3 regions of the Arthrobacter sp. UCD-GKA genome follow, and region 1 is predicted to be linked to each of the others. Evidence: predicted binding sites of a transcription regulator. Region 1 holds the regulator's gene; each other region holds the start of a gene.
The links. Region 1 encodes LexA, which represses DNA repair genes until DNA is damaged. Its sites were predicted from a motif close to TCGAACANNTGTTCGA; they were not measured.
Positions count from the first base shown of each region.

Region 1 (4,278 bases):
GGCCCATGCGGGTGAGCTCGTTGACGATCCTGTCACGCTGGATCTTGATGTCCTCAACGTTGGCCAGCAGGGCATCGACGTGCTTCAGCGCGGCATTGGCGGTGGCCTGGGTGACTGCCGAAAGGTGGTACGGCAGGCGGACCAGGCGGATCGCGTCGGTGACTTCCGGAGCCGCGGCCAGGTAGCCCAGGCGGGCGCCGGCCAGGGCGAACGCCTTGGACATGGTCCGTGAAACGATGAGCCGCTCGCGTCCCGGCAGCAGGGACAGCGCCGACGGGGTTCCGTTGTGGGCGAATTCCGCGTACGCCTCGTCAACGATCACGATGGCGTTGCTTGCCGCGCCGGCTTCGTAGACCGCTTCGACGACATCCAGGCCCAGCGCGGTGCCGGTCGGGTTGTTCGGCGAGCAGAGCAAGATAATGTTCGGCGCCGCCTCACGGACCTGTGCCGCGGCGTCGATGGCCGAGAGCCCGTAGTCCGCCGAGCGGACACCGGCCAGGTAGGCGGTGTCGGTCCCGGAGGCCAGCAACGGGTACATCGAGTAGGTGGGAGGGAAACCCATCACCGTGCGCCCGGGTCCGCCGAAGGCCTGCATGACCTGTTGGAGAACCTCGTTGGAGCCGTTGGCTGCCCAAACGTTGTCGGCTTCCAGGCCGTGGCCCAGGTAGGCGGCGAGACGTTCGCGCAATTCGGTGAACTCGCGGTCCGGGTAGCGGTTCAGTCCCATGGCTGCTGCTGAGACTTCTTCGACGATGGCGCGATGCACTTCCGGGGGAAGCGGATGGGTGTTTTCGTTGACGTTCAACTGGATGGGTACGTCGATTTGGGGTGCGCCGTAAGGTTCAAGACCTTGAAGATTCTCTCGCAGGGGCAGATTTGCCAGGCGATTTAGCCGTTCATTCACGGCTCAAGTCTACGGCGGCGGCGCGGTGACCTTGGAATCTTCACCGGTGCCAGGGGTAATAAACGGTTAGCAATGGTGGGGCGCGGCATCGAGCGGCGCGCCCGGAGGGCTCTGGCCCTAGCTTCCGGTGGGGACGAAAATTTCCGCCCCGGGATGCAGCACGGAGCTGTTGAGGTTGTTCAGGTCGCCGATCTGCCGAACGGCTTCGCGGGGCTCGAGCTGCGGGGCGAACTCCCTGGCGATCCCCCACAACGTGTCGCCCTCGATGACGGTGACGGTGACCGCTTCGACGCCCAGCGGGGTGTCGACCGAGGCATTGGCCGGGGACTGGAACAGGCCCAGGAGCATGAGCACCGCCGCGCTGACCAGGAAGATGGGCAGTGCAATCAGCACGAATTTTCCGCGGCGAGTGAGCCGCAGTGGCGCCAGCTCGGGCCGCGAGGCCAGTGCGGATTGCGGTGCCGGGGTGTAGTCGGACGTTACAAGGTGGAGCGGGGCCGAGAAAGCAGTGTTTGCCATGTCGTTGCCTTTCCTCTGTATTCATTTGCCGTACGGACCCGGTGGCCCATTCGAACAGATGACGGTTATTCGAACGCATCTTTCGAACGTGTGTTCGTAGTGCGCATCTTATTTCTAGCACCTTTGGACGACACGTGTCCAGATCTGTTCGAACAAATCTTTGAAAGTAGTGTCTTTGTCTACTAAGATGGGGGTAGTGGAGCGATGTATTGACTACATCAGTTCCCACCGACAATTTGCGGCACGCGCGGGCAACCGGCGACGATCGGGATGAGGCATTGACAATGACGACCGAACAACGAACCCCTCGACGCGACGCGAAGAGCCTGACCATCCGTCAGAAGAAGGTTCTTGAGACCATCCAGCGCTCCGTGAGCACCAATGGCTACCCGCCATCGATGCGGGAAATCGGGGACGCCGTGGGATTGGCCAGCCTCTCAAGCGTGACCCACCAGCTGAGCCAGCTCGAGAAGCTCGGCTACATCCGCCGCGACCCGCGCCGTCCGCGGGCCATGGAGATCCTGCTTCCCCTGCAGCTCAAGAGCGAGAGCAAGCTCGAAGTGGTGGAGGGCCAGTCGGATCTGAGGGCAGCCAACGGGATGAGCGTCTCGGAGCTGACCACCTCCGCGGACACCGCCATGGTTCCCCTGGTGGGGCGCATTGCCGCCGGCGGACCTATCCTGGCCGACCAGGCGGTCGAGGACGTCTTCGCCCTGCCGCGCCAACTGGTGGGACACGGCGAGCTCTTCATGCTGAAGGTCAGCGGAGACTCGATGATCGACGCCGCCATTTGCGACGGCGACTGGGTGGTCGTGCGACGCCAGCAGACCGCAAACAACGGCGACATCGTCGCGGCACTGCTCGAGGACGAAGCCACGGTGAAGACCTTCCGGCAGCGTGACGGGCACACCTGGCTGCTGCCGCAGAACTCCCGCTACGAACCCATCCTCGGTGACGCCGCAACCGTCATGGGCAAGGTCGTATCGGTCATGCGTTCGGTCTAGGCCGCACCAACATTCATCCCCCGCAAACACGTGAGGACCGGTCAAATGACCGGTCCTCACGTGTTTCCCGTGAACCCACGGGACAGGACGTCCTAGCCTTCGCTCAGGCGCTCGAGTGCGGAAATCACCGTCGCCTTGTCGGGCGTGGCCCACAGGGGCGGCAGCGAGGCACGCAGGAACGTGCCGTAGCGCTCGGTGGCCAGGCGCGAATCCAGCACGGCCACCACGCCCTTGTCGTTGACCGAACGGATCAGTCGACCGGCGCCCTGCGCGAGCCGCACCGCGGCGTGGCTCGCGGCCACGGCCATGAAGCCGTTGCCGCCGTGCTTGGCCACGTCGCGGCTGCGGGCCGAGGACAGCGGGTCGTCGGGCCGCGGGAACGGGATCTTGTCGATGATGACCAGCCGGCAGGCGTTGCCCGGCACATCCACGCCCTGCCAGAGCGTCATCGTGCCAAAGAGGCAGGTGTCGGGTTCGGCGGAAAACTGGTCCACCAGGGCCTTCATGCTGGACTCGCCCTGACACAGGATCGGGATGTCCAGGCGTGCCCGCAGGATCTCCGCCGCTTCTTCCGCGGCACGGCGCGAGGTGAACAGCGCCAGCGCCCCACCGCCGGAGGCCTTGATCAGGTCCTCGATCTCGGACAGGGTTTCCTGGGACATCTGGCGCCCGGGCTTGGGCAGGTGCTTGGCGACGTACAGGATGCCTTGCTTGGGATAGTCGAAGGGGCTTCCCACGTCCACGCCGTTCCAGGTCGGCGCCCCCTCGCCCACGAGGCCCAGGGTGCCCGCCACGGGCTCGAAGGCCGCCCCGATGGCCAGGGTTGCACTGGTGAGGATCACCGTGCGCCCGTCGAAGAGCCCCTCGCGCAGCTTGCCCGCGACCGAGAGCGGGGCGACGTTCAGGGTCGGCTGGCTTGACTCGTCGGGTTGGACGTAGCCCTCCCCCGGGCTGAAGTGCCCGGGACGCGAGGCCCAGATGACCTCGCGCTCCTCAGTCATTTCAAGCATCTTGCTGCACTGCTCCACCAGGTACATGACCTGCGAGCGGGCCATCTGGCGCCCGCCGTCGGCGGGGGCGTTGGCCTCGGGCTTTGAATCGGACAGGACCACGCGTGCGGCCTCGGCGATCTGGTTGATCGCCGCCTGCTGGTCCTCGTTCAATCCGCGGGCCATCAGCCCGGTGGGGACGCCCTCCAGGGCGCGCTGCAGCGCCTTGGCCCCCTGGTTCAGCGAATCCACGCTCACCGAGCAGTGCTTGCGCGCCGCCGAGGCAGCGGTCTGGACCATGGCCACCGACAGGGGCCGGGTCACCGAGGAGGTCACGCGGTCCTGCAGCTCGTGGGCCTCGTCGATGATGACGGTGTCGAAGTCCGGCAGCACGGCCAGTCCCTCGAACGCCGAGACGGCCAGCATCGCGTGGTTGGTGATCACGACATCCGCGGTGGCCGCGCGGGCGCGGGCCAGTTCGCTGAAGCATTCGGAGGCCATGGGGCATTTTTGGGATCCCAGGCAGTCCATCGCGCTGACCGAGACCTGTCGCCAGGCCTTGTCGCTGACGCCCGGGGCCAGGTCGTCGCGGTCCCCGGTGTCGGTCTGCTCGGCCCACTGCCGCAGCCGCACCACTTCCTTGCCCAGCACGGAGCCGGGCCCGTCCGCGGAACCGCCCAGTGCGGGGGTGCCGGAATCCATCGAGAACAGGGCGCCCTCGTCGTCATCCGGGTAGCCGCCGCCGAGCTTGTACTGGCACACGTAGTTGGAGCGTCCCTTGACCAGCGCCACGTCCATCTCGCGCGGCAGCTTGTCCTTCAGCGAGGACAGCAGGCGCGGGACGTCCCGGCCGACGATCTGG
Region 1 covers NZ_MOLR01000009.1:56,978-61,255, forward strand. Annotated here, with positions in the region: gene BLJ79_RS16255 (histidinol-phosphate transaminase) at 1-904, opposite strand, end outside; gene BLJ79_RS16260 (LysM peptidoglycan-binding domain-containing protein) at 1,022-1,423, opposite strand; gene lexA (transcriptional repressor LexA) at 1,708-2,427, shown strand; gene BLJ79_RS16270 (ATP-dependent DNA helicase) at 2,520-4,278, opposite strand, start outside.

Region 2 (4,278 bases), on a different contig from region 1:
TGCGGGTGGCCCGGGGAGGGGATGAAGATGGGGCCCTCGAGGTACTCGTGCAGGTCGGTGCCGCAGATGCCGCACCATGCGACGTCGATGGCCACCGCACCGGGGCGGAGCTCGGGCTCGGGGATCTCTTCGATGCGGATGTCTTTTTGTGCGTAGAAGCGTGCAGCTTTCACGGCGAATCCTTTCTCGAACGACCGGACGCGGGGCACGCGCCCGTACGGATACCGGAGGGCAAAATGGTTTGTCCGTGCATGGAATCCGTTCGTTCTCGACGCTACCGCCGTGCCGCGGCCGGTGGCTAGATCGAAGCGAGGAACTTTCGATGGACGGCAGGGAGGAAGATCGATGCAGGCCAAACATTGCGGTGGAGTCCGGCGTCAAGGGAGTGCACGAGAGCGCTAGTGACTCGAATAGTTGATGGTCATGATCGCTACGACTGCATGCGCATCGCTGCCGGGAGTCGTTTGATAGTGGTTGTTGTATTGGTAGTTGATTCGTCCGCTGGCTCCCTGCCTGCCCCGGCAGCCTTCCTCGTTTTCCTCCATCGCCTGAAGAACCTGCCGGTTTTCCCCAAACTACAGCAGGACACGACCAAGCTCCCCCTGCGGGGTTTGGTGGTGTCCTGCTGGTCTTGAATTGGATGGATCTTTTCGCGGGTCCATCAGCCGCCCGGCGGCCCCGTGCCGGGAAGGCCATCCTCGGATATGTTGCTTCGATGCAGCCCGGTTTTCATGCCCGGAAGGGGCGGTGCTTTCGAAATATAGGTGTGGCTGCTGGGTGTGGTGATGTTGAAGCTGTGCCGATCCCCTGGAGTCGGATGTTCGTCCCAGTCAGGTGCTTCCTTGGTCTGGTTGCAACTGAAGCAGCGACCCGAGGAATTGTCCTCGGTGGTTTTCCCGTTCTTCCGGACCTGCACCACATGGTCGATGTCGCGGATCTTTCCGTTGCAATAGGGGGTGCGGCAATATTGGTCACGCACCTTGATGAGCTTCTTCAGGTTTCCGCCAAAGCGCCGCGCCCTGGATTCCATTGCCACCAGCTGCCCGGTCCGGCTTTCAATGAACAGGCCCCTGACCCAGATCGCCAGTTCGTCCTCGGGACCTGCCGCAACCATTTTCCTGGCTCGGTTCGCGCTGATAAATCCGTAGCCCGGTATCAGCACGGGCTCGTTGCTCTCCCCGGTCAAAACGGCGGTGTCCATCACCAGCAGAATTTCAAGTGGGACGCCTCCGGCGACCTTGAGCCCGGTCATGAGCTCGTAGAAGGCGTCGGCCTGGATCTGCCCGGCACTTCGTTCTTCCCCGGGTTCCCTCTGGGCCTTTTCCGCTTCTCCGGCAAGCACTTGGAGAACGGCAATCCCCAGGGATAACGGCAGTGTCCCGCTGATCATGACCTCGTGGGCGTTGATCTGGTAACCACCGATGCAGCGGTTTTTCCAGGCTTTCGCCTCGAGATCCTCCTCGGTCTTGGGCTCCAGGATCTTCGCCCAGTAGGCAACGATGTCAGCCAGCTTTGCCGTTCCCTGCTCGAAGCAGTTGTGCGTTTCTTCCCAGAGCAACCTGTCGACCAGTTGCCGGTTGGCGAGTTCCAGGTTCCGGGTTCCACTGATCACGATCTGGGCCTGCGCCCAAGTCACCTTGCCGTCACGCAGTCCCKGTCGGGTCAAGGGCAGGTCCGCCCCCATCATCCTGGAGCTGTTCATGAATTGGGTCCCGCCCTTTGGCGAGATGCGCATGGCCAGCGCGACTTCCTTGGAGGCTCCCCAACCCGGGTTTTTTTCGCGGAGGTTACGCCTTTTCCGGGCGGCCGACAGGGAATCTTCGTAGGCCACGGCGTGGTCGGCCTGTTGCGCGAAGATCGCGCTCTTCGCGGCCTCCATCGCGGCGATGTTTTCCACGGTGTCGAAGTGGTCTGCAGGGATGTCCATGCGGTTCAGGCCGGAAGCCACGCACCTGATTCCGGCGGCGCCGTTGCTGGCAACATAGTCAGCCACCACCGCATCCAAGTCGACGCCTTGGGCCTTGAGGTCCGCATACCCCAGTCCAGTGCCGGAACCATCTCTGGTGTTTCCGGCTGAAAGAGTACCGCCCGATGACTTACTGGCCATATAACCAGTATAGAACGATTACCCGAAGTAGAAAATAGTTGTTTCACATTTTTCGTATAAATATTCTACTCACTACCGGCAGGTCTCCATTCTCCCCGAGCTGGATGCTATTTGCGCCCGGTGAAGTGCTCCATGGACTTGTACACCCCGAACACGCGCCCTGCGACGACGTCCCAGGCGGCAATCGGCAGCACCCCGCGCAGCGCAGTGCTCAGCTTCACGGTCCAGGGCATCATCAGCATCGGCTGACCGTCCTTCATGGCCCGCCAGACCCTCTCGGTCACCGGGCCCGGCTCCAGCAGCGGGGTCAGCAGCGGCCCGCGGGCGCCGGCGAACATGCCGGTCTTGATGTAGGAGGGACAGAAGGTGGTCACCTTGATGTGCCGGTGCCCGGCCTGCACCAGTTCCAGGCGCAGCGAATCGCTCCAGCCGATCACCGCCCACTTGGAGGAGGAGTAGACGCTCATCTTCGGGTTGGCCAGCAGCCCGGCGGCAGAGGCCACGTTCACGATCCGCGAGGTTCGACCGCGGGAGATCATTTCGGGCAGGAATTCGCGGGTGATGTGCATCAGCGCGAGGGTGTTGATGTTCATGGTCGCGGCGATGTCGGAGCGCTGGTCGTGTTCCCAGAAGTACTTGCCGCGCACGATGCCGGCGTTGTTGATCAGGATGTCCGGGGCCCCGACGCCGGAGCGCACCGCCTCGGCGGCTTCCTCGATGGATTCGAGCCGGGACACGTCCACCACCATGGTGTGGATCTGGCTGCCGCCGGCGCGCAGCTCGGCGGCCGTGCGCTCGAGCTCCGCCGCGTTGATGTCCCAGAGGATCACGTGGCTGGCATGGTCGCGGACGGCGAGCTGGGCATACATCTTGCCCATGCCCATGGCCGCCCCGGTGATGAGCACGGTCGATCCGGCCAGTGTGTCGATGACGGGGTTCATGGCTTCTCCTGGGTTGTTGTCGCGTTCTGGGGTGCGGGGATGAGTTTTCCGGGGTTCATGATGCCCGAAGGGTCAAGGGTTTCCTTGATGCCGGCCAGCACCGCGATGCCCAGGGCGCCGATTTCCGCCTCGAGGTACGGTGCGTGGTCGATGCCCACCGCGTGGTGGTGGGTGATGGTGGCCCCGGCCGCGACGATGGCCTGGGAGGCGGCTTTTTTCACGCGGGCGTTTTGCGCCGGCCCGTCCTCCTCCAGCCCGGCCAGGAACGTGAAGTAGAGCGAGGCGCCGTCCGGGTAGACGTGGGAGATGTGGGCCTGCACGTACCCGGTTCCCCCGCCTTCCGCCAGGGCGTCGAGGATGGCGCCGCGCACCGCGGCGTAGGTGGCCTCGAGCCTGGTCCAGGTGGCGGCGGTTTCCAGGGTCTCGACCAGCACGCCGCGGGTCAGCAGCTCGTCGCGCAGGTAGGGCCCGGAAAAGCGCCCGCGCTCCCAGGCCCGGGCCGGTAGGGGTCCGACGTAAATCCCCCCGGCGGCGCGCAGGATCCGTGCGCTGCGCCGCTTGCGGGCGGCGGTTTCGCGCTTGGAACCCTCCCAGACGAACAGGGCGAGCGCGGGTGCGTGCTGGCCGCGCAGCCCGAGGTACCTGGACATGGCGGCGGTCTTGGGGCCGCCGAGCTTGAACGTGGCCGCAGTCTGGTCGGTGTCGCTGAGCCTGCACACGTGGGGCATGTCCCCGCGGACGCCCTCGTGGCGCAGCCGCCGCAGGGCTGCGGCCCCGGCGTCGAAGGATTCGAAGGACCAGGCGCCGTGGCTCCTGGATTCGGGCAGCGGGTGGATGAGCACCGTGGCGGAGGTGATGACGCCCAGGGTGCCCTCGGATCCCACGACGAGGTCCAGGAGCCTGGGCCCGGCGGCTGTCCCCGGTGCCGTCGAGCCGACGTCCATCGGGCCGGCGGGCGTCTCGAGATGGACGGCCTTGACCAGGTCGTCGGAGCGGCCGTACCCGGTGGAGGCCTGGCCGGCGGAGCGCGTGGCGACATAGCCGCCGAGGGTTGCCTCCTGGTGGCTTTGCGGGAAGTGGCCGAGGGTGAACCCCAGCGGCTCCAGGTCCGCCTCGATGGCCGGTCCGCGGATCCCGGCCTCGAAGGTGGCGGTGCGCGAGAGCGCGTCGAGGTGCAGCAGCTTGTCCATGCGCCGCATGTCGAGGGTGAGCACCCCGGAGAAGGGGCCG
Region 2 covers NZ_MOLR01000007.1:140,975-145,252, reverse strand. Annotated here, with positions in the region: gene BLJ79_RS13745 (2,3-butanediol dehydrogenase) at 1-173, opposite strand, end outside; gene BLJ79_RS13740 (DUF222 domain-containing protein) at 662-1,993, opposite strand; gene BLJ79_RS13735 (SDR family oxidoreductase) at 2,215-3,048, opposite strand; gene BLJ79_RS13730 (FAD-binding oxidoreductase) at 3,045-4,278, opposite strand, start outside.
Region 2: the regulator LexA is predicted to act here: its motif matches at 2,160-2,175, upstream of BLJ79_RS13740 (DUF222 domain-containing protein).

Region 3 (4,278 bases), on a different contig from region 1:
CTTGATGTGCACCGCGCGGTGCTTCAGTTGCGGCTGCGCGGTTCCTGGCGCAGCTTCCACGTCGCGGACCCCGCCGCCCTGGCTGCGGCCCTGACCAACGCCGTGGCACCGCCGAGGTGGGAAGAGGCCTCCTCAACGCTCACGGTGCGGGTGCCGGAAGCGGGAAACAGCGCTGGTGGGGCCAGAATTTTTAGCCTCAGCGAATTCTCTCGGACCCTTCCGAACGCTACACTCGTGGGTTGAAGGGGAGTAGTTCCCAGCCCCGCCGGCAACGGCGGGACAGCGGTGCGTCGACATACTGGTTACAACGTTGTAACCCGGCAATCCACCCAGGGCCAGAGGCGGCAACGCCGGGTCCGGGCGAACGAGACCTTCGGTCCACACACTGGTGGCCCGAGGTCCAACGCACCCCAGAAACAATCCCGCTGGGCCTCCCCATCGCATGGCCTCCCGAGGCCGTGAACGCCCACACGAGGATGAGAGCATGACGCCGCAAGCGCCGACCCCCACCCCAGCCCAAATCAGACGATGGCGCAAGTACCTGGCCGACGAAGTCGCCGAGGGCGCGGTCTACCGCGAACTGGCCAACAAGCGCCACGGCGAGGAACGCGCGGTCCTGCTGGGACTGGCCGAGGCCGAAACCCGCCACGAGGAACACTGGCGGGCACTGCTGGGCGAGCATGCCGGCAAGGCCATGAGCCCCTCGATCCGCCGCACCATGCTCCGCTTCCTGGCCCGGCACTTCGGCTCCGTCTTCGTCCTGGCCCTGGCCCAGCGCGCCGAGGGCAACTCCCCCTACGCCGGGGACACCGACGCCAGCCGCCAGATGGCCGCCGACGAGCTGGTCCACGAAGAGGTCGTGCGCGGCCTGGCCACCCGGGGCCGCAACCAGCTCTCGGGCAACTTCCGCGCCGCGGTCTTCGGCGCCAACGACGGCCTGGTCTCCAACCTCGCCCTGGTCATGGGCATCGGTGCCACCGGGGTTGCCACCTCGATGGTGCTCTTCTCCGGCATTGCCGGCCTGTTGGCCGGCGCCTTGTCGATGGCCGCCGGCGAGTACGTCTCGGTGCGATCCCAGCGCGAACTGCTCTCCGCATCCAAGCCCACACAGGTGACCCTGGCCGCCGCCCCGGACCTGGATCTGGACGCCAACGAACTGGTGCTGGTCTACAAGGCCCGCGGCATGAGCGACGAGGATGCGGCCCACCGCGCCGCCGAACGCATGGGCATCTACTCCTGCGACTGCAACCCCTCGCTGTCGCTGCAGCCGGAGCTGGCCGACATCGCCGAGGCCCAAGAACACGAGGAAATCGGTTCGGCCATGGGCGCGGCCTCCTCGTCCTTCTGCTTCTTCGCCTCCGGTGCGGTGATCCCGATCCTGCCGTTCATCTTCGGCATGGGCGGCACCCCTGCCATTCTGCTCTCCGCCGTGCTGGTGGGCATCGCCCTGTTGCTCACCGGCGGGGTGGTCGGTCTGCTCTCCGGCGCCTCCCCGACCAAGCGCGGACTGCGCCAGCTGGCCATCGGCCTGGGCGCCGCGGGCATCACCTATGCCCTCGGCTTGCTCTTCGGCGGGTCCGTGGCCTAGCGGTCCACTTGAAAAGCGACGGCAGGGTGCCGCCATCTCCCGGAATCAGGGATTTGGCGGCACCCTGTTTCTTTGCAGCCCGCAGGTTGGAGTGATCCGCGTAGGCTAGCAGGCCATGACTAGAACTAGAACATATTTCCGACTTACGATTCCAGTGGGATGGGATCGGGCGTAAAATTGGGCTATGGCTGGTGAAGTCCCGGCTTGTCCTCGTGGACATCCGGATGGTCGGATTGCGCGTGACGGCATCCAACTGGATGGCGGGCGGCCCCGGAAGGGCATGCGGTGCATCCTCCCGGGAGGCTCCTGTCGCGGCCTCCTCGGTGTTGTCAGCAGGACCTGCACAAACGTTGAGACCCGTGTTGAATGCGAGAACCACCTGGCCCCTCACTGGGGGTCGGTTATGCCGGCACAGTTTGAGTATTTGATTCGGGAGATGAAGCGCAGTTGCCGTGAAGACCGGAGCAACGCGAACAGCCACTGGTACCCGGCAGCCCAACTCAGGTTGCACACCGATTCTGACGAAAAATCCGTCGATCTCATCCCACAGGAATCGTGAGTAGGACGCATTTTCTAAATTTCTTGAACAGCTGTTTCAATTGTAGGTCTCTAGTTCTACAATGGAGGTATGGCAACGACGTCATCGAGCGGCTTCCCTTCCGCCGGCACCACCACCGGTGGCGCCAGCAGGAATCTGGGCTACGAAGCGCTGCTGGACGACGGGGCGGACATGGACGCACTGGTTGCCGAACACCTGGCCCGCACCGGCACCGCCGGGATCCTGTCCCTGGCCGCCGCGGTGAACGAGGCCCCGGTGCTGACCGGTACCCATGAGGCGGTGGCTGCGGTTGGCGCCCTGGAAACCTTGAAATGCGCCGCCACGGCGAAGCAGGCCGACCACAGTGTCGCCTACCAGGACGCCCTCATCGCCGACCGGCAGCGCGCCGGGGTCAGGGAGAAGAACCCCGCGTGGGGCTCCGGCGGGGACGTTGCCCTGGCGATGCGCTTGTCCCCGTGGAGCGGAACCAAACGCACCAACGATTACCGGATCCTCGCCGAAGACCTTCACCGCTGCCATCAGGGACTGCGCCAAGGCATCTTGACTTGGGACCAGGCACACGTGGTCATCAGCGGCACCCGGAACCTCAAGATCGAAACCCGGAGAATGATCGACGAGCTGCTGTGGGAGGACACCCACACCTGCTTCGAGGCCGGGACTGCGACGCTGCGTGAGCTGGTCAACTACTGGGCCCTCGTCCTGGAACCCGACACCGCCGAACAGGATGAAGACGACGCCGCCGAGAAGCGGTACGTCAGCGGCTACCAGATGAACGAAAACTCCGTGCGGATCGTCGGCGAGTTCCCGCTGGACCAGGGCATTCCCATCTTGCAGGTCATCCACCGGGAGACCGAGCGTCCCCGGGAGGCCGGAGACGACCGCACCAATGCCCAGGTCGCGGCTGACGCGGTCTTCGAGGCGGTGACCGGCACCAAGGCCACCGGCTCACGACCGGTGGAGCTACTGGTGATGATGGATCCAGAGAGCCTCGCCGGTGACAGCAACGAACCGGCGCTGATCCCGGGCCACGGTTACATCAGCGCCGCCAAGGCCCGATCGCTGGTGGCGGGCGATCCCGAGCACCCGCTGGACACCTGGTACCGGCGCGTCTACGCCGCCCCGGACACCGGCAAGCTGGTCGCGATGGATTCCGCGGCCCGCCGTTTCGCAGGAAACCTCAAGCGCTTCATCACCCTCCGCGACCAACGGTGCCGCACCCCGCATTGCAACGGCCGCATCCAGGAACTAGACCACGTCGTGCAGGTGCGCCGCAATGGCAAGACCACCGAGATTAATTCCTCGGGTCGCTGCCGGACATGCAACCAATRCAAGGAGGCGCCCGGCTGGCACGAGGAACCGCTGCCCGGACGGGGCCGCCATTCCTTCAAGATCACCACCCCCAGCGGCCACAGCTACACCTCTACGGCTCCGCCACCGCGTCCCGGCACCGGCATGGCCCGACCCCCCCAGCGAATTTAGCCGACCGCCGCCACGCGCGGGAAGCCCACACCATTTCACCACCGGGGATGCAAGCACGCATCCCCGGCAAAACCCATGCGCTCAGGGGGGCACAGGAGACGGTGAATCAGTCGGCGAGCGCCCTGCGGGCCAAGTCTGCGGCACCCACCATTCCCGCGTCGGCACCCAGCTCTGCACGAGCCACTTCCGCAAAGGGCCGGTAGCCGCGCCCACTCAGGTTCTCCCGGTAGGTGACTTCGGCGGTTTCCACCAACAACGGCACCGCAGCACCCAGCCCGCCCCCAATGACAAAGATTCCCGGGTCCAACACCGCCGCCAGGTTGGCCAACCCACGTCCCAGCCATTGACCGGCCTCGATGATCAACTCGCGGCAGGCCGGGTCCCCGTCGGCGGCAAGGGCGGTGACAAGCTCACCGGTCACCAGGTGCGGGTCGTTGCGCGCGGCCTCGCGGAGCGCAAAGGCCACCGGCGAGTGCACCGCCATCAGGCTGCGCCCCTCGCGGGCCAGCGCATTGCCCGAGGCATACTGCTCCCAGCATCCACGGTTCCCGCAGGCGCAGCGCTGCCCGCCGGGAACGATGGTTTGGTGGCCGAATTCCGAGCCCACCCCGAACCTTCCGCGCTGCAGCTGCCCGTCAACGACGATGGCGCC
Region 3 covers NZ_MOLR01000013.1:60,574-64,851, forward strand. Annotated here, with positions in the region: gene BLJ79_RS23080 (hypothetical protein) at 1-243, shown strand, start outside; gene BLJ79_RS18890 (VIT1/CCC1 transporter family protein) at 485-1,588, shown strand; gene BLJ79_RS18895 (DUF222 domain-containing protein) at 2,217-3,626, shown strand; gene BLJ79_RS18900 (ROK family protein) at 3,733-4,278, opposite strand, start outside.
Region 3: the regulator LexA is predicted to act here: its motif matches at 2,171-2,186, upstream of BLJ79_RS18895 (DUF222 domain-containing protein).